DNA from 2 places in the Streptomyces sp. NPDC005706 genome. Region 1 is predicted to be linked to the other one. Evidence: riboswitches for the same ligand, from Rfam matches in the RefSeq annotation. Region 1 holds a riboswitch; the other holds the start of a gene.
The links. Region 1 has a riboswitch for S-adenosylmethionine ahead of ABZ478_RS38785 (aminotransferase class V-fold PLP-dependent enzyme). Riboswitches for the same ligand answer to the same signal wherever they lie in the genome.
Positions count from the first base shown of each region.

Region 1 (9,709 bases):
CCACGAGGGACGATCTCCTTCTTGTGAGTGATCACCCGTTCGGAGGTTCGAGCCCAGACCCTAGTGACCCAGCTGTGATCAGTTCAAATCCCCGCGGCAAAAAATCCGGTGACGCAACGCATTCTTTGCACACAACTCACGTGCGGTGATGCCCGATTGACACTACGTTGCGTGACGATACGGCCAATTCGGGCATTGCATATGCGCGTTGCACGTTCAGGACAGTCGCTTCAGAAGTACCGCAGAGGCGACGGGACGGGCACCGGCGCGGGCGACCCCGTCGGCCACCTCGCGGTCGGTCGAGGCGACGATGACCGGACGGCCCGGCGGCTCGGCGCGCACGAGCTGACGGATCAGCTCGTCCGCCGTGACGCCCGGCTTGGAGAACAGCACCCGCACCCCGCGCGGCGGCGCGAGCAGCACCGGCGCGGCCAGCTCGGCGCCGTCGAAGACACAGGTCACCTCGGCGCCGGTCTGCGCGGCGAGCGCCGAGAGCTGGCCCAGCAGGCGCAGCCGCTGCTTCTCCAGCGGCATCTGCGGATAGCCGGTCTTGGTGACGTTGTAGCCGTCGACCACCAGATGCGCCTGCGGCAGCGCGAGCAACTGGTCAAGGATCGCGGGGTCGTTCTCCGACAGCGCGCGGGCCGCGATGTCCTTCGGGGTCATCCGTCCGGGCTCGACCGCGTCCACGGTCTCGGCCGGGCGCACGGAGACCGGCGGCAGGGCGAGTTCACGCCGGAGCCCCTGGGCGGCGTCCAGCATGGTGTCCAGCAGCAGCCGCACCCGCATGTCCTCCACGCTGCGGCCCTCACGGGCCGCCCGGCGGGTGGCCTCCAGCGCCGCCTCGGCCTCGCTCAGGCGCGCCTTGAGCCGCCGGGACTCGCTGTCGGCGGCGGAGAGCTGTGCCTGCACCTCGGCGCGCACGGCGTCGATCTCGCCGCGGACCTTGCGCAGCGCGGCCTCGCCGCGCTTGACGTCGCTGAGCGCGGCACGCAGCTTGCGGTGCAGCGACTCCGCCTCCCGCTTCGCCGACTCCGCCTCGGCGCGCAGCCGTTCGGTCTCGGCACGGGTCTGCTCGCGGGCCTGGTCCAGCTCCGCCCGCAGCCGCTCGAGTTCGGCGCGGCTCTCCTCGTCGGCCCGCTCGGCGTCGGCGCGCTGCGCCTCCTCGCCGGCCGCGGTCACCAGCTTCACCCAGCCCGCGGGCCGCAGTACGTAGGCCGCGGCCGCCACATCGAGCGGATCCGCGGCCGGGGGCGGCGAGCCGGAGTCGAGGGCGCCGGAGAGTTCCGGCTGCGCCTCTCTGAACTTCTCCCCGATCCGCTGCCGGAACAGCGCGTCGGTCTCCAGCGCCGCCGCCATCGCGTTACCGGCGAACTTGGCCCGGCGATTGGGGGCGAACCGGGCGTACTGCCGCAACTGGGCGGGCAGTTCCGTCACGGTCAGCAGCCCGAAGCCGTCCGAGACGATCTTCACGACCCGCCGGCGCACGCCGTCGGGCAGCGGACGGTCAAGCACCTCGGCGGTGCCGTCGCCCGGCCCCCCGCCCGCGGTCTCCACCATCCGTCACACCCCAATACCTCTACGGGGCCCGCTCCGCTCAGGAGCCGGCGCCCGGCCTGTCCACGAGTTCCACCTGGTCCACCGCGTTGCACCAGCGGCAGCGGACCGACTCGATGGTCTCACTGACCACCTCGCGCTCCTCGACCGTCGGCTCGCCCGCGAGGTCGAGGTGAACGTACTCGACGACCTTCGACGAGCGGGTCACGTCGAAGCGGGTGAGGTTGCCGCAGAGGGCGCAGCGCCATCGTGTCGTGGCGGTCGGCAGGGGAACCGTCATCGTGACTGTTCGCTTCCTTCTCGGGTCGTCCGCGCCGCTCCCCGACGCGTGTGGCTCGTAACCCTACGGCCTGCCGGTCGATCGCCGCCCGCCCGTCCACGGCGGCGAGGCGATGTATCAGCCTACGTCCTGTTACGTCATGCTCTGTAGTCATGATCCGCACCTGGGGCACGGCGGCCCGCGGGGCGTTCCGGGCGGTCCGGGGCGCCTCCGCGCCGATGACGTACGTGCTGCTCGTCCTGTGCACCCTGATCTTCGTGCTCGGCCCGGCCTCCGGACTCACCCCGGCGTACGGCTCGGGCGGAGCGCTGTTCGCGGCGCAGCGGGCGTACTTCCGCCACTGGGGCGTGGTCCCGGCCGAGCTGTTCGACCCGTCCGTCCGGGCGGCCCTGACCCCGGCCACCGCCCTGTTCGTGCACGGCAGCTGGGTGCATCTGCTCGGCAACATGCTCTTCCTCTTCGTCTTCGGACTGATGACCGAGGAACGGATGGGCCGGGTCGAGTTCACCCTCTTCTACGTCGGCTGCGGTTACCTGGCCCTGCTGGGCTACGCGGCCGCCAACGCCACCTCCGGACAGTCGCTGGTGGGCGCCTCGGGGGCGATCTCGGCGGTCCTCGGAGCGTTCCTGTACCTGTTCCCCCGTGCCCGTGTGACCAGTCTCCTCCCCTTCCTGTTCTTCCTGCCCCTGCGCTTCCCGGCCTGGGTCGTACTGCCCTTCTGGGCGGCCCTGCAATGGCTCGCGGCGGGCCGCTCCGGCCAGGGCCCCGGGGTCGCCTACCTCGCCCACCTGATCGGCTTCGGCCTCGGCTTCGGCTACGCGTGGGTGCGCCACGGGCCGACTACTAGAGTGAGGTCCGCACCGGCCCCGGCACCCCAGGGAGAGAACCAGCCGTGATCACCGCGATCGTCCTGATCAAGACCAGCGTGGACCGGATCCCCGAGATCGCGGAGCAGATCGCTTCGCTGGATTCGGTGAGCGAGGTTTTCTCCGTCACCGGCACCTACGACCTGATCGCCATGGTGCGGGTGCGGCAGCACGAGGACCTGGCCGACGTCATCCCGGGGCGGATCAGCAAGATCCCCGGCGTGGAGGGCACCGACACGCACGTCGCGTTCCGCACGTACTCCCAGCACGACCTGGAGGCGGCGTTCGCGATCGGTCTCGACTCGTGAACGCCGCCTCCTAGCGGTCCGCGCCCGGCTCAGGCCTGGTCGCGCACCGGCACGCAGCGGCCGTCCTCGGTGCGGTAGCGCCACCGCGCGCCGTCGCGGACCAGTTCCCGCACCGCGTCGACGAAGCGCTCGACGTGCTCGTCGGGCGTACCCGCCCCGAAGCTGACCCGGACGGCGTTCAGGGACTTCTCTCCGGGCGCGGCCTCGGGTGCCCCGCACTCGCCCTGGATCCTCGGGTCGCCGTCCAGCAGGGTGCGGACCAGCGGGTGGGCGCAGAACAGGCCGTCGCGGACGCCGATGCCGTACTCGGCGGAGAGCGCGGCGGCGAAGTGGGAGCTGTTCCAGCCCTCGACGACGAAGGAGAGCACGCCGACCCGCGGGGCGTCGTCGCCGAAGAGGGAGAGCACCCTGACCTCCGGCACCTCGGCGAGCCCCGCCCGGACCCGGGCGATCAGCCGCTGCTCGCGGGCCACGAGGGCGTCCCAGCCGGCCTCGGTGAGGGCCTTGCAGGCGGAGGCGATGGAGTAGGCGCCGATGACGTTCGGGGAGCCGGCCTCGTGGCGCGCGGTGCTCTCGTGCCACTCCACGTCCACTCCCCCGTCGGTGCGCCGGGTGACCCTGCGGCTGGCGCCGCCGCCCGCGAGGTACGGCTCGGCCGCGACCAGCCAGTCGGCGCGGCCGGCCAGCACACCGGAGCCGAAGGGCGCGTACAGCTTGTGACCGGAGAAGGCCACCCAGTCGACGTCCAGGTCCCGGACCGACACCGGGTGGTGCGGGGCGAGCTGGGCGGCGTCCAGGACGATCCGGGCCCCGTGCGCGTGGGCCGCGGCGGCCAGCTCGCGCACCGGCCACAGCTCCCCGGTGACGTTGGAGGCGCCGGTGACGCACACCAGGGCCGGGCCGTACGGGTCGCGGTCGGCGAGGGCCCGCTCCAGGGTCTCCACGGCCCGCCGCGGGGTGCGCGGCGCGTCGAGGACGGTCACCTTCGCGCCCTGCCACGGCAGCAGCGCGGCGTGGTGCTCCGTCTCGAAGACGAAGACCTCGCAGCCGGCCGGGAGCGCCCGGGCGAGGAGGTTCAGGGAGTCGGTGGTCGACCGGGTGAAGACCACCTGGTCGCTGTCGCGGCAGTCGAGGAACCGGGCGACCGTCCGGCGGGCGTTCTCGAACAGGTCGGTGGAGAGCTGGGAGAGGTAGCCGGCGCCGCGGTGGACGCTGCCGTAGTACGGCGCGTAGGCGGCGACGTCGTCCCAGACGCGCTGCAGGGCGGGGGCGCTGGCGGCGTAGTCCAGCGCGGCGTAGGTGACCTCGCCGCCCGTCACGAGCGGGACGGTGACGTCACGGCCCAGAACGGGCAGCTGGTCACAAATGGTCTGGGCGGCGGCAGCGGTGGAGACGGACATGGGTGAACTCCCGTGAGGCAGGCCGGTGTCACCGTGCGAGCGGTACGGCTCGGAGCACGGTGGAAGGGGAAAAGGGGTACGCGGAGGCGGGGCTCTACGCCCTATCGCATTCGCTTGCTCACAGAAGGCTCCCTCGACGACCAGGACCCCTGGTCCCGCGCTCCTTACCGGAGCCGCGCGAGGGGTCCGCGCTTGCCGTGGACCTCGCTGCCCACGACCTGGTCCTCACCCGGGGCACCCCGCCACGGACGGAGGGTTGCCGGACAGCCGGCCGGGGCCGAATGGCTGTCACTCATGACCTGGTTCAGTATCCTGCCACACGATCTTCGGTGCGCAAGGCGCGGTCCGCCATCCGGACCGCGCCCCGCTGCGCACCCGGCGGGTGTCAGGCGTTGCTGGCCGCCACCCACCGCTCCAGCGTCCGCTTCGCCGCCCCGCTGTCGATCGACTCCGCCGCCCGCGCCATGCCCGCGCGCAGCTGCTCGGTGAGCGGCTCGCCGGCCGGCCGCAGGGCGACCAGCGCCGCCGCCGAGTTCAGCAGCACCGCGTCCCGGACGGGCCCGTGCTCGCCGTCCAGCACGCGCCGGGCCACCTCCGCGTTGTACGACGCGTCGGCGCCGCGCAGGGCCTCCACGGGGACCAGCTCGATGCCGGCGTCCCGGGGGTCGAAGCGCTCCTCGGCGACCTTGCCGTCACGGACCACCCACACCCGGGAGGTGGCGGTGGTGGTCAGCTCGTCCAGGCCGTCGTCGCCCCGGAAGACCAGGGCGGAGTTCCCGCGCTCGGCGAGGACCCCGGCCACGATCGGCGCCATGCGCGGGTCGGCCACCCCGACCGCCTGGGCGCGCACCTTGGCCGGGTTGGTCAGCGGGCCGAGCACGTTGAAGGTGGTCCGGATGCCCAACTGGCCGCGGGCGGCCGCGACATGGCGCAGCGAGGGGTGGAACTTCACCGCGAAGCAGATGGTGATGCCGGCCTCTTCGGCGACCTCGGCGACCCGCCGCGGGGTCAGGTGGAGATTGATGCCGAGCTTCTCCAGGACGTCGGAGGAGCCGGAGGCGGAGGACGCGGCGCGGTTGCCGTGCTTGACGACCTTCGTGCCGGTGCCGGCGACGACGATCGACGACATGGTGGAGATGTTCACCGTCTTCGCGCCGTCGCCGCCGGTGCCGACGATGTCGACGGCCGGCCCGGGCACCTCGATCACGTTGGCGTGCTCGTACATGGTCCGCACGAGTCCGGTGATCTCCTGCACCGTCTCGCCCTTGGCGCGCAGCGCCACCATGAACCCGGCGATCTGGGCGTCGGTCGCCTCGCCGCGCATGATGAGGTCCATCGCCCAGGCGGTCTCGTCGGCGGACAGGTCACGGCCGTCCAGCAGGCCGTTCAGCAGGGCGGGCCAGGAACGGCCCGCCGCGGTGTCGCCTCCAGCGGGGGTCACAGCGCTCATGGCCGCTCCTGGGTGTCTTCGAAGAACAGTGTGCTCCCACCCTATCCAGCCCCGGACACCGCGAAGGGCCCCGTCCGTAAGCCGGACGGGGCCCTTCGACTGTGGCGTGGCGACGCTCGGGGATCAGTGGTGGCCGTGGCCGCTGGTGATCTCCCGGTATTCCTCGACGGTGGCCTTCGGGATCTGGCTGTCCTCGCCGTAGTAGGCGCCGCTGAGCTTGGCGCGCAGCTTCTCGGACCCCTTCACCTTGCGCTCGACACCGTTCTCGTCCACCGTCGGGCCGATCTCGGCCGGCTCGTACTGGTGGTGGGCGGTCAGGGTGTGGAGCTGCTCCTGGCTGAGCGGCTCGTGGATCTCGATGAACTCACCGTGCGGCAGGCGCTTGATGATGCCCGTCTCGCGGCCGTGCAGCACCTTCTCGCGGTCCCGGCGCTGCAGGCCGAGGCAGATCCGCTTGGTGACGATGAAGGCGATGACCGGTCCGGCGAAGAAGGAGATCCGGACGAACCACGTGACCGCGTTGAGCGACAGCTGGAAGTGGGTGGCGAAGAGGTCGTTGCCACCGCCGACCAGGCCGACCATGTACACCGTGATCCAGGCGACACCGAACGCGGTGCGCGTCGGGGCGTTGCGCGGGCGGTCCAGGATGTGGTGCTCGCTCTTGTCCCCGGTGACCCAGGACTCGATGAACGGGTAGAGCGCGATCGCCGCGAGCACCAGGCCGAAGAGGACCAGCGGGATGAACACGCCCAGGACGAGCGTGTGACCCCAGAAGTTGACCTCCCAGCCCGGCATGTAGCGGACCAGACCCTCGGCGAAGCCCATGTACCAGTCGGGCTGGGCGCCCGTGGACACCTGGTCCGGACGGTAGGGGCCCATGGCCCAGATCGGGTTGATCTGGGTGACCGCGGCGATGGCCGCGATCACGCCGAAGACCAGGAAGAAGAAGCCTCCGGCCTTGGCCATGTACACCGGCAGCAGCGGCATGCCGACGACGTTCTTCTCGGTCTTTCCGGGACCCGCGAACTGCGTGTGCTTGTGGTAGAAGACCAGGATCAGGTGGCCCACCATCAGGCCGAGCATGATGCCCGGCAGCAGCAGGATGTGGATCGAGTAGAACCGGGCCACGAAGTCGTGGCCGGGGAACTCGCCGCCGAAGAGGAAGTACGAGATGTACGTGCCGACGATCGGCATGGACAGGATCGCGCCCTCGGTGAAGCGCACACCGGTGCCGGAGAGCAGGTCGTCCGGGAGCGAGTAACCGGTGAAGCCGGTGAACATGCCCAGGACGAACAGCAGGAAGCCGAACAGCCAGTTGATCTCACGCGGCTTGCGGAACGCGCCGGTGAAGAACACGCGCATCATGTGCACGAACATGCCGGCGAGGAAGATCAGCGCGGCCCAGTGGTGGATCTGCCGGATGAGCAGACCACCGCGCACGTCGAAGGAGATGTGCAGGGTCGAGTTGAACGCCTCGGACATCAGCTGTCCCTGGAGCGGGACGTAGGAGCCGTGGTACTCCACCTCGTTCATCGACGGGTGGAAGAACAGCGTCAGGTAGACACCGGTCAGGATGATGATGAGGAAGCTGTACATGCAGACTTCGCCCAGCATGAACGACCAGTGGTCGGGGAAGATCTTGCGCATGTTGGCCTTGGCCAGGGAGTAGATCCCCAGCCGGCCGTCCGCCCAGTCCGCTACCCGCTCGCCGGCCGGCGCCTTGCCGCGCCGCTCGTTGTTCTCGTTGGTGCTCATCCGCGCTCCCAGAATGCAGGACCGACGGGCTCCTCGAAGTCGCCGAGCGCCTGGAGGTAACCCTCGTCGTTCACGCCGATGCGGAGCTGCGGCAGGGCGTGACCAGCGGGGCCGAAGATCACTCGGGCACCGTCGGAGAGGTCGAAGGTGGACTGGTGGCACGGGCACAGGACGTGGTGCGTCTGCTGCTCGTACAGGGAGATCGGGCAACCGACGTGGGTGCAGATCTTCGAGAAGGCGACGATGCCCTCGTGCGACCAGTCGAGCTCGCGCTTGTCCTTGATGTTGCCCGGCTGCAGCCGGATGATCATCACGGCGGCCTTGGCGATCTCGTTCTGGAAGTCCTCGTCGGTCTCCTCCAGGCCCTCGGGCCTGACGAAGGTGAGCGAACCGACGGCGACGTCCTCGGGACGCAGCGGCTGGTTCGTGTTCGTGTTGACGAGGAGCTTGCCCTTGGCCCACAGGGTGTGCCGGAGCGAGGTGCCGGGCAGCGGGCCGAGGTCACGCAGCAGCACGACACCGGAGAGCGGCACCAGGGTGAGCGCGCCGAACATCGTGTTGCGGATCAGCTTGCGGCGGCCGAGCGCCGACTCCTTGGCACCCTGCTTGAAGTCCGCGTGGACCTGCGCGCGGACCTCCGCCGGGGCCGAGATCGGGTGACGCTCGGCGGCGACCTCCTCGTCGGACATCAGGGTGCGGGCCCAGTGGACCGCGCCCGCGCCGATGCAGAACAGCGCCGTACCCAGGGTCAGGCCGAGCGCGAAGTTCAGCGCGCTGATGTGCCCGATCGGGAAGACGAAGACCGAGGTGTCGGGCGAGATCGTCACGTACGAGGCGATGAAGCCGACGGTGGCCAGCATCGAGACCGTGAACAGCAGGGCGACGACGCGCTCGGACCGCTTGGCGGCCCGCTCGTCGATGTCCTGGATCCGGTGCTCGTGGGGCGGGAGCCCCGGGTCCGCGAACGGGTTCGCCTCGTCCGCGACGCTCACGGCGCCGTGTGCGTGGTCCTGCGCTGCGGGCAGGTTCTCTTCTGGAATGTCTTGGCTACTCATGACTTCTTGGCCTTTGCGGTCCGGGCGGCGACCCACACGGCAACCGCGATCAGTGCGCCGAGGCCGAAGATCCAGGCGAACAGACCCTCGGTGACCGGCCCGAGGCCGCCCAGCTCGAGGCCACCCGGGTTGACCGTCTCGTCACCGTTGACCGCGTTCAGGTACGCGATGATGTCCTTCTTGTTCTTCTCCGACATCGTGGTGTCGGGGAAGGACGGCATGTTCTGCGGGCCGGTCTGCATGGCCTCGTAGATGTGCTTGGGGGCCACGCCCTCGAGGCTCGGCGCGTACTTGCCCTTGGTGAGGGCACCACCCTTGCCGGTGAAGTTGTGGCACTGCGCGCAGTTGGTGCGGAACAGCTCGCCGCCCTTGGCGATGTCCGCGCCCTCCGGGCCGTACTGCTGCTTCGTCGGCACGTTCGGGCCGGCGCCCAGCGACGCCACGTACGCGGCGAGCTGGTCGATCTGGGCCTGCGTGTAGACGGCCTTCTTGCGCGGGATCTGCGCCATCTGCGAGGACGAGGCGGGCATACGGCCCGTGCCGACCTGGAAGTCGACGGCGGCGGCGCCCACGCCGACCAGACTCGGCCCGTCGGAGGAGCCCTTGCCACCGGTGCCGTGGCAGCTGGCGCAGCCGACCTCGTAGAGCTTCTTGCCCTCCTTGATGGTCAGGGACTGGGAGGTTTCATCGGCCTGTGCCTTGCTCGCGGGCGCGAACGCGGCGTACAGCCCCCCAGTGGCCGCCAGCGCGAGGAGTAGGACGACGACCGCCGCCAGCGGATGGCGTCGTCGTGCGGAGAGCTTTTTCACGGATTACCCCGGTGTCAGGATCTTCTGCGTCGATGCTGGATGTGCGGGAACGGTCCCGGCTACTTGATCAGGTAGATCGTGGCGAAGAGGCCGATCCAGACGACATCGACGAAGTGCCAGTAGTAGGACACGACGATGGCGGCGGTCGCCTGCTCATGCGTGAACCTCTTCGCCGCGTATGTACGGCCGAGGACCAGCAGGAAGGCGATGAGACCGCCCGTCACGTGCA
Region 1 covers NZ_JBEXYS010000059.1:3,620-13,328, reverse strand. The annotation lists partial or broken gene ABZ478_RS38810 (hypothetical protein) at 1-4, opposite strand, end outside; gene ABZ478_RS38805 (NYN domain-containing protein) at 217-1,560, opposite strand; gene ABZ478_RS38800 (hypothetical protein) at 1,598-1,837, opposite strand; gene ABZ478_RS38795 (rhomboid family intramembrane serine protease) at 1,990-2,733, shown strand; gene ABZ478_RS38790 (Lrp/AsnC ligand binding domain-containing protein) at 2,730-3,011, shown strand; gene ABZ478_RS38785 (aminotransferase class V-fold PLP-dependent enzyme) at 3,041-4,411, opposite strand; SAM riboswitch class IV at 4,595-4,711, opposite strand; gene trpD (anthranilate phosphoribosyltransferase) at 4,797-5,861, opposite strand; gene ABZ478_RS38775 (cytochrome bc complex cytochrome b subunit) at 5,985-7,616, opposite strand; gene ABZ478_RS38770 (Rieske 2Fe-2S domain-containing protein) at 7,613-8,671, opposite strand; gene ABZ478_RS38765 (c-type cytochrome) at 8,668-9,480, opposite strand; gene ABZ478_RS38760 (heme-copper oxidase subunit III) at 9,540-9,709, opposite strand, start outside.

Region 2 (9,709 bases), on a different contig from region 1:
CGGCCTTGATGACCGCGACACCGCCGGCGAGCTTCGCCAGGCGCTCCTGCAGCTTCTCGCGGTCGTAGTCCGAGTCGCTGTTCTCGATCTCGGCGCGGATCTGGTTCACGCGGCCCTGCACCTGCTCCGAGGAGCCGGCACCGTCCACGATGGTGGTCTCGTCCTTGGTGACGACGACCTTGCGGGCGCGGCCCAGGAGGTCCAGGGTCGCGTTCTCCAGCTTGAGGCCGACCTCCTCGGAGATGACCTCGCCGCCCGTGAGGATGGCGATGTCGCCGAGCATGGCCTTGCGGCGGTCGCCGAAGCCCGGGGCCTTGACGGCGACGGACTTGAAGGTGCCGCGGATCTTGTTGACCACCAGGGTCGACAGGGCCTCGCCCTCGACGTCCTCGGCGATGATCAGCAGCGGCTTGCCCGACTGCATGACCTTCTCCAGCAGCGGGAGCAGGTCCTTGACGGAGGCGATCTTGGAGTTGGCGATGAGGATGTACGGGTCCTCGAGCGACGCCTCCATGCGCTCCATGTCGGTCGCGAAGTAGGCGGAGATGTAGCCCTTGTCGAAGCGCATGCCCTCGGTGAGCTCGAGCTCGAGACCGAAGGTGTTGCTCTCCTCGACGGTGATGACGCCTTCCTTGCCGACCTTGTCCATGGCCTCGGCGATCAGCTCGCCGATCTGGGTGTCGGCGGCGGAGATGGACGCGGTGGAGGCGATCTGCTCCTTGGTCTCGACGTCCTTCGCCTGCTCCAGCAGGGCGGCGGAGACGGCCTCGACGGCCTTCTCGATACCGCGCTTCAGGGCCATCGGGTTGGCACCGGCGGCGACGTTGCGCAGGCCTTCCTTGACCAGGGCCTGGGCGAGCACGGTCGCGGTGGTCGTACCGTCACCGGCGACGTCGTCCGTCTTCTTGGCGACTTCCTTGACCAGCTCGGCGCCGATCTTCTCGTACGGGTCCTCGAGCTCGATCTCCTTGGCGATGGAGACACCATCGTTGGTGATCGTGGGGGCGCCCCACTTCTTCTCGAGGACGACGTTGCGGCCCTTGGGGCCGAGCGTCACCTTGACGGCGTCCGCGAGCTGGTTCATGCCGCGCTCGAGGCCGCGCCGCGCCTCCTCGTCGAACGCGATGATCTTGGCCATGTGAAGTGGTCCCTCCAGGACTGGGGGTGATTCCTTCGGACCGCGCCCGCGCCCGCGACGGACGGCTCGCCGGCCGCGTGGTTCCTTCCCCCACTTGGCCTGCGGGCCTCACCGACCCGGTCCTCGTTGTCACTCTCACCTTCAGAGTGCTAACGCAATGATTAGCACTCGGCATGCCCGAGTGCAAGCGCCTCCCGGGGTACGGGCGGCCCCGTCAGCCGCCCGCGAACACAGGGGCCCGGGCACGGCGAAGGGCCCGCACCCTGTGCGAGGTGCGGGCCCTTCGTGCAAGAAACGTTCAGGCGCTGAGGCGAACCATGTCGGCCTGCGGGCCCTTCTGGCCCTGCGAGATCTCGAACTCCACCCGCTGGCCCTCTTCCAGGGTGCGGTAGCCGTCCATCTGAATGGCGCTGTAGTGGACGAATACGTCCGCACCACCGTCGACCGCGATGAAGCCGTACCCCTTCTCCGCGTTGAACCACTTGACGGTGCCCTGAGCCATGCCTAACTCCCCTATTACTGGCCCTTGCACAGATCCACACTTCGCGGACCCGGGTCAGACCTCACCCCCCATTGGCCGGGGGCGTGCGCCGGAACGCGTCGACCGCCGCTGAATGTATCTGCCCAACTGCCGTCTGCAACAGGTCAATCGGACGAGAAATATGGACGCGGGCGGTCCGGAATGTAGCGTGAATTCGCCCGAATTCAGGGCAAGTCGGGCTCCATAAAATGCACAAAAGCCGCAGAAAGCACCCACAGTTTGGCTACTTCTTGTCGGGTGCATCGCGGTGAATCCAGGGCTCCTGACCCATGGTCCGGGAGCGGGTTCCCCAACTCTACCGCGCTCAATCACACAGAATGGCCCCCTCCGTTTCTCGCACGGGGGAGGCCATTCAATGAACAATCGGTAACCGGCGTTACCGAAGGTAATGATCGGTCATTCTGTCAGCCGCCGGCGACGGCCGGAATGATGGAGACACCGGCGCCGTCCGGGGTCGCGGTCTGCAGTCCCTGCTCGAATCGGACATCGTCGTCGTTGACGTACACGTTGACGAAGCGGCGCAGCTTGCCCTGGTCGTCCAGCACCCGCGCGGCGATCCCGGTGTGGTTCTTCTCCAGGTTCTCGATGACCTCGGCGAGGTTCGCGCCGTCGGCGGCGACCTCGGCCAGCCCGCCGGTGTAGGTGCGCAGGATGGTGGGGATGCGAACGGTCACGCTCATGCGAGGCCAGCCTCTCGGAAGGAGTCCAGGTTCGGGCGGATGGTGGCGGTGAGGCCGGTGCCGGCCACCGCGTCGAGGGTCTTGAGGCCGTCGCCGGTGTTGAGGACGACCGTGGTCTTCGCCGGGTCCAGCACGCCCTCCTTGAGCAGCTTGCGGGTGACGCCGACGGTCACTCCGCCCGCCGTCTCCGCGAAGATGCCCTCGGTCCGGGCCAGCAGCTTGATCGCGTCCACGACCTCCTCGTCCGTCACGTCCTCCACCGCTCCGCCGGTGCGGCGCGCGATGTCCAGGACGTACGGCCCGTCGGCCGGGTTGCCGATGGCGAGGGACTTGGCGATGGTGTTCGGCTTCTGCGGCCGTACGACGTCGTGGCCCGCCTTGTACGCGGTCGACACCGGCGAGCAGCCCTCGGCCTGGGCACCGAAGATCTTGTACGGCCGGTCCTCGACCAGACCGAGTTCGATCAGCTCCCGCAGACCCTTGTCGATCTTCGTGAGCTGGGAGCCGGAGGCGATCGGGACCACGATCTGGTCCGGCAGCCGCCAGCCGAGCTGCTCACAGATCTCGTACGCCAGCGTCTTGGAGCCCTCGGCGTAGTACGGCCGCAGGTTGACGTTGACGAAGCCCCAGCCCTCGCCGGCCGGGTCGCCGATCAGCTCGGAGCAGAAACGGTTCACGTCGTCGTAGTTGCCCTCGATGCCGACGAGTTCGCCGCCGTAGATCGCGGCCATGACGACCTTGCCCTGCTCCAGGTCGTGCGGGATGAACACGCAGGAGCGCAGGCCGGCCCGGGCGGCGGCGGCGCCGACGGCACCGGCGAGGTTGCCGGTGGAGGAGCAGGACAGGGTGGTGAAGCCGAAGGCGCGCGCGGCCTCCAGGGCCTGGGCGACGACGCGGTCCTTGAAGGAGTGCGTCGGGTTGCCGGAGTCGTCCTTCACGTACAGCCCGCCGGTGACGCCCAGCTCGTGGGCCAGGTTGTCGGCCTTGACGAGCTTGGTCCAGCCGGGGTTGAGGTTCGGCTTCCGGTCCACGTCGGCGGGAACGGGCAGCAGGGGCGCGTAGCGCCAGATGTTCGCGGGACCCGCCTCGATGCGCCGGCGCAGCTCTTCGGTGTCGTAGGCGGAGAAGTCGTAGGCGATCTCCAGCGGGCCGAAACACTCCTCGCACGCGAAGACCGGTCCGAGGGGTACCCGGTGTCCGCATTCGCGACAGCTCAGGGCAGCGGCGGGGCCGAGATCGACGGCGGGATCACTGGTGCTTGCAACTGTCTGCACAGCCATGGAGGCGAGGCCCTTTCTCCTCATCTTCCTCACGACGCATCTCGCCGTGAGACGGATTTGGCACCTTCCCTGGCCGGGAGCCTCGCGCGAAAAAACGAGTGCGGCTCAGGGGGGTTGCCGGGGCTTCATCGGGCCGTGTCCCTCTGCCCCTCTGGATGAGCGGTATTCGGTTGTGAACGCCGGGCGACCCCCGACATGCGATGGTCATCGGCGTTGTTCAAGACTGTAACCGACGGCCGGGACAGTTGAGATAGTCGTCCGAACCGCGAGATGCATCACCCTCCCCCAACAGGTGTGATCACGACAGTGAGGAGCCGCAGACCGTGCTGGAAGAAGTCGAGCGCTGGCTGGCCACCCGCTCCTGGTCCGTGGCCGACCGCCCGCTGCACGGAGTCCTGGCCGCCAAGCAGCGCACCGGGCAGTCCGTCTCCGTCGTCCTGCCCGCGCTCAACGAGGAGGAGACGGTCGGCGACATCGTCGCCGTCATCCGTCACGACCTCATGCGGCAGGCTCCGCTGGTCGACGAGATCGTCGTCGTCGACTCCGGCTCCACCGACCGCACCTCGGAGGTCGCCGCCGCGGCCGGCGCCCGGGTGGTGCACCGCGACAGCGTCCTGCCGCGCATACCGGCCGTCCCCGGCAAGGGCGAGGTGCTGTGGCGCTCGCTGCTGGCGACGAGCGGGGACATCGTCTGCTTCATCGACGCAGACCTGAGGGAGTTCTCCTCCGACTTCGTCCTCGGCATCGTCGGCCCGCTGCTCACCGAGCCGGACGTCGACCTGGTCAAGGCGATGTACGACCGCCCGCTCACCGTGCCCGACGGGCGCGCCTCCGGCACGGCCGCCGCCGGACAGGGCGGCCGGGTCACCGAGCTGATGGCCCGCCCACTGCTGAACATGCACTGGCCGCAGCTCGCCGGCTTCGTGCAGCCACTGGGCGGGGAATACGCGGCCCGCCGCTCGCTGCTGGAACAGCTCCCGTTCCCGGTGGGCTACGGCGTGGAGCTGGGCATGCTGGTGGACGCGCTGCACCTGGTGGGCCTGGACGCGCTGGCCCAGGTGGACGTGGGGGTGCGCAGGCACCGGCACCAGGACGGCCAGGCACTCGGCCGGATGGCCGCGGCGATCTACCGCACCGCTCAGCTCCGGCTGGCCCGCGGCCACCTCGTACGGCCCTCGCTCACCCAGTTCGAACGGGGCGAGGACGGGTTCGAGCCGCGCACCTACTCGGTGGACACCGAGGAGCGGCCGCCGATGGTGGAGATCGCCGAGTACGCGCACCGCAAGGTGGCCTGAGCGGCCCGGTGGGCGGCCCGGCCGCGGTGCGGTGGACGCGGAAGAACGGCCGTATACAGCCCCCTTCCGGGGCGGAGCGTACGTTTGAGCGTTTCCGGGCCGGGCTAGGTTGAGAATCATGGCTGCCACGCAGGGTGCTGAGGTGCTGGTCGCGTCCAACCGCGGCCCGGTTTCGTACGAGGTGCTCGAGGACGGCTCGCTGAGCGCCAGACGGGGCGGGGGCGGGCTGGTCTCGGGTCTTTCGGCCATCGGGCCGGACCACAACGCGGTCTGGGTCTGCGCCGCGCTCGGCGACGGCGACCGGGAGGCGGTACGGCGGGCGGGCGGGGGTCTGCTGCCGGCCGAGGACACCGGCGAGCAGCGGGTGCGGATGCTCGACATCGACGCGACCGTGTTCGCCGACGCCTACAACGGCATCGCCAACTCGGTGCTCTGGTTCGTCCACCACATGCTGTACCAGACCCCGCTGGAGCCGGTCCTCGACGCGGAGTTCCGCCGCCAGTGGGCCTCGTACCAGGCGTACAACCGGGCGTTCGCCGAGGCGCTGGCGCAGGAGGCGGCCGAGGGTGCCGCGGTGCTCATCCAGGACTACCACCTGGCCCTCGCCCCGCGGATGCTCCGGCAGCTCCGTCCCGACCTGCGCATCGGCCACTTCTCGCACACCCCGTGGGCCCCGCCGGACTACTTCCGGCTGCTGCCCGACGACATCGCCGCCGAGCTGCTGACCGGCATCCTCGGCGCGGACCGGGCGGCGTTCCTGACCAGGCGCTGGGCGGACGCGTTCACGGACTGCTGCCACGCGGTGCTCGGCCCCGGCATCCCGTCCGGGACCCGGATCGGGGTGCACGGGCTCGGCGCGGACGCGGACTTCCTGCGCGAGCGGGCGCACCGGCCGGACGTGGACGAGCGGATGACGGCCCTGCGCGCGGAGATCGGCGAGGGGCGCCGGACCATCGTCCGGGTGGACCGCACCGAGCTGTCCAAGAACATCGTGCGCGGACTGCTGGCGTACCGGCAGCTCCTGGAGGGCCACCCGGAGTGGCGCGAGCGGGTGGTGCACATCGCCTTCGCCTACCCCTCGCGGCAGGACCTCGCGGTCTACCGCGACTACACGGCCGAGGTGCAACGGGTCGCGGACGAGATCAACTCCCGTTACGGGACGCCCGGCTGGACGCCGGTGGTGCTGCACGTGAAGGACGACTTCGCCCGCTCCCTGGCCGCCTACCGGCTCGCGGACGTGGCCCTGGTCAACCCGATCCGGGACGGCATGAACCTGGTCGCCAAGGAGGTGCCGGTCGTCTCCGACGAGGGGTGCGCGCTGGTGCTGTCGCGCGAGGCCGGGGCGTACGAGGAGCTGGGCGAGGACGCGATCGTGGTCAACCCGTACGACGTCGTGGGGACGGCGGACGCGCTGCACACCGCGCTGGGCCTGCCCCAGGGCGAGCGGGCGGAGCGGTCCAAGCGGCTGGCCGCCGCCGCCACCGCGCTGCCGCCGGCGCAGTGGTTCCTGGACCAGCTCGGCGCGCTGACCGGCTGAGGGTCCGGCGGGCCTGCGTCAGCCGAGCCTGGCCGCCAGGGCGCGCAGGAGCGCGACGACCCCCTCCGGGCCGTCGACCACCAGGTCCGCCCGTTCGGCCAGTTCCGTGACCTCGGTGCTGCCGCTGCAGACCAGCAGGCCGGGGACGCCCTCGGCGCGGAGTTCCCCGACGGCCGCGAAGGCGGGCAGGTCGCCCAGGTCGTCGCCCGCGTAGAGGACGGACCCGGCGGCGGTGCGGCGGACGTGGTCGAGGAGGGCGACGCCCTTGTCCATGCCGGGCGGGCGCAGTTCCAGGACCAGCCGGCCGGGTTCGACGATCAGGCCGTGCCGGGCGGCGAGTTCGGTGAGGGGCCCGCGCAGGGCCTCGAAGGCGGCCTGGGGGTCGTCGGCGCGGCGGGTGTGCACGGCGACGGCCCGGCCCTTGTCCTCGGTCCAGGTGCCGTGCCCGGCGCCGGCGCGCTCCAGCAGCCCGGGCAGTTCGGCGCGGACCGCGGCCACACCCGGGTGCGGCGGGGGCGCGGTGATCTCGCCGGTCGCGGCGTCCCAGCGCTCGGCGCCGTAGTGGCCGAGGACGGTGAGGTGTTCCAGGCCGGGCACGTCCGCGAAGCCGCCGTACCGCACGGCGACCTCGGCGGGCCGGCCGGTGACCACGGCGACGGAGGCCACCTCGGGGGCGAGCGCGGCGAGCGCGGGAACGGCGTCCGGGTGGGCGCGGGCCTGCTCGGGGTCGGCGACGATCGGGGCGAGGGTGCCGTCGAAGTCGAGGCCGATCACCGCCGCGCGGGGCTTGGCCAGCAGCGTGTGCAGTCCGTCGCGGCCCGCCTGGGTCGCCGGGGTCGGCAGGAGGTCCATACAGGGACAGTATCCGGCGCGGGCCCGGGTCACTCCTGGAGCGTTCCCCCCGGTCCGGGCCGGCGGTTCAGCGCTCCTCGCGGCGGGCCTCCCGCACCCGGCGCAGGCGGTTCACCGTGACCGGGTCCGCGGCGAGCGCCCGGGCGTCGTCCAGGAGGGCGTTGAGGAGCTGGTAGTAGCGCACCGGGGCGAGGCCCAGTTCCTCGCGGACGGCCCGTTCCTTCGCGCCGGGGCCGGCGAAGCCCCGGCGCTCCAGCGCGAGGATGGCCTGTTCGCGGCTGCCCAGTTCCTCCATGCGGCCAACCGTAGCGCCGGGCACCGACAGCCGGTCAGTTGACGTCGGCGCTGTCCGCGGCCGACGCCGTCGACTGGAGCCGGGACAGCACGTCGGCGGGGCTGCCGCCGGGCGTGACCGCCTGGCCGATGTTCTTCTTCACGGCCGCGCTGACCGAGGCCCACGAGGTCTTGCCGACCGGGTAGAGCTGGGAGAGCGGGAGTTCGTCGAGGAAGGGACGCAGGACCTTGTCACCGGCCGCGTCCGAGCCGGACATGGCGCGGGACGCGGAGTCGGTCACCGGCAGCAGCCCGTACTCGCGGGAGAAGGCGAGCACGTTCTTCTTCTCGTAGACGAAGTCGAGGAAGTCACCGATCTCGCGGGCGTGCCCGTTCTGCCGGAAGCCCATCATCCAGTCGGCGACGCCCATGGAGGCCTTGGTCCGGCCGGTGCGGCCCGGCATCGGGACCGTGCCGAACTTCACGCCCTTCTTGACGGCCTGCCGGATCAGCGTGGGGTGGCCGTTGAGCATGCCGACCTGGCCGTTCGTGAAGGCGGTGAAGGCGTCCGCGCGGTTCAGCCTGCCGGGTGCGACCGGGCCGGTCAGGCCCTTGCCGACCAGGTCGTCCTTGAGCCAGGTGAAGGTCTCCACGTTCTTCGCGGAGTCGATGCTGTAGGCGCCGATGTCGTCGGTGTAGCCGTCGCCGCCGCCCAGCAGCCACTGCATGGTCTCGGCCTGGGCCTCCTCGGGGCCGAGCGGCAGCGCGTAGGGGTACTTCACGCCCTTGTCCTTGAGCGCGCGGGCGTCGGCCGCCAGCTCGTCCCAGGTGGTGGGCGGGGTGATGCCGGCCTGGCTGAACAGGGTCTTGTTGTAGAAGAGCACCCGGGTGGAGGCCGCGAAGGGGATGCCGTACTGCACGTGCTTCCACTGGCCGGCGTCGGAGAGCGCGGCGGGGAAGTCGGCCTGGGTGCGTATGGAGAGCAGGTCGGAGGCCTGGTACAGCTTGCCTGCGGCCGCGTAGTCGGCGTAGGCGCCGATCTGGGCCAGGTCGGGGGCGTGCCCGGCGTCGACCATCTCCTTGACCTTGCGGTCGACGTCGTTCCAGGAGTAGACGCTGACCTCGACCTTCACCCCGTGCTCGGCCTCGTACTCCTTGGCCAGCTCGTCCCAGTACTTCTTGGAGCCGTTCGCCGCCGAGTCGCCGTAGTCGGCGGCGACGAGTCTGAGGGTCACGTCGGAGGAGTCCGTGCTCCCGCAGCCGCCGAGGACCGCCGTCATGCCCAGTGCGGACACCACCGCGATCGTTCCTGCCGTACGCCGACGCACCCTCAAAGCCCCAACCCTGCTGTCTGACCGTTCAATATGTGGACACATAAGGTCTACACCACGTGAGTGGACTAGACCTCTTGTGGGTCAGGGGGCCACACTGTCCCCCGTGAGACATGTCATCGCCCTGGACGTGGGCGGTACCGGGATGAAGGCCGCCCTCGTCGGAGACGACGGCGAGCTGCTGCACCGCGCCCGCCGGGCGACGGGACGCGAGCGCGGGCCGGACGCGGTGGTCGGGACGATCCTCGGCTTCGCCGCCGAACTGCGCGCGTACGGCGTCGAGACCTACGGCGAGCCGGCCGCGGCGGCCGGCATCGCGGTCCCCGGCATCGTCGACGACGAGCACGGGATCGCCGTGTACGCCGCCAACCTCGGCTGGCGTGACGTACCCCTGCGCGCCCTGCTCGCCGAGCGGCTCGGCGTCCCGGTGGCGCTCGGCCACGACGTGCGCACCGGCGGACTCGCCGAGGGACGGATCGGCGCGGGCAAGGGCGCCGACCGGTTCCTGTTCGTACCGCTGGGCACCGGGATCGCCGGCGCCATCGGCGTGGACGGCCGGGTGGAGGCGGGCGCGCACGGCTTCGCCGGCGAGATCGGGCACATCGTCGTACGGCCCGGGGGCACCCCGTGCCCCTGCGCCCAGCACGGCTGCCTGGAGCGGTACGCCTCCGCGTCCGCCGTCAGCGAGGCATGGGCCGCGGCCTGCGGGGACCCGGAGGCCGACGCGGCCGACTGCGCCAAGGCCGTCGCGTCCGGTGACCCGAACGCCGTCCGGGTGTGGC
Region 2 covers NZ_JBEXYS010000006.1:185,059-194,767, forward strand. The annotation lists gene groL (chaperonin GroEL) at 1-1,138, opposite strand, end outside; gene ABZ478_RS14135 (cold-shock protein) at 1,437-1,640, opposite strand; gene ABZ478_RS14140 (MoaD/ThiS family protein) at 2,084-2,359, opposite strand; gene thrC (threonine synthase) at 2,356-3,639, opposite strand; SAM riboswitch class I at 3,657-3,801, opposite strand; gene ABZ478_RS14150 (glucosyl-3-phosphoglycerate synthase) at 3,963-4,934, shown strand; gene ABZ478_RS14155 (trehalose-6-phosphate synthase) at 5,053-6,471, shown strand; gene otsB (trehalose-phosphatase) at 6,490-7,323, opposite strand; gene ABZ478_RS14165 (DUF3263 domain-containing protein) at 7,391-7,618, opposite strand; gene ABZ478_RS14170 (extracellular solute-binding protein) at 7,653-8,894, opposite strand; gene ABZ478_RS14175 (ROK family protein) at 9,034-9,709, shown strand, end outside.
Region 2: linked by a shared signal. The riboswitch ahead of thrC (threonine synthase) and the one ahead of ABZ478_RS38785 (aminotransferase class V-fold PLP-dependent enzyme) in region 1 are both predicted to bind S-adenosylmethionine.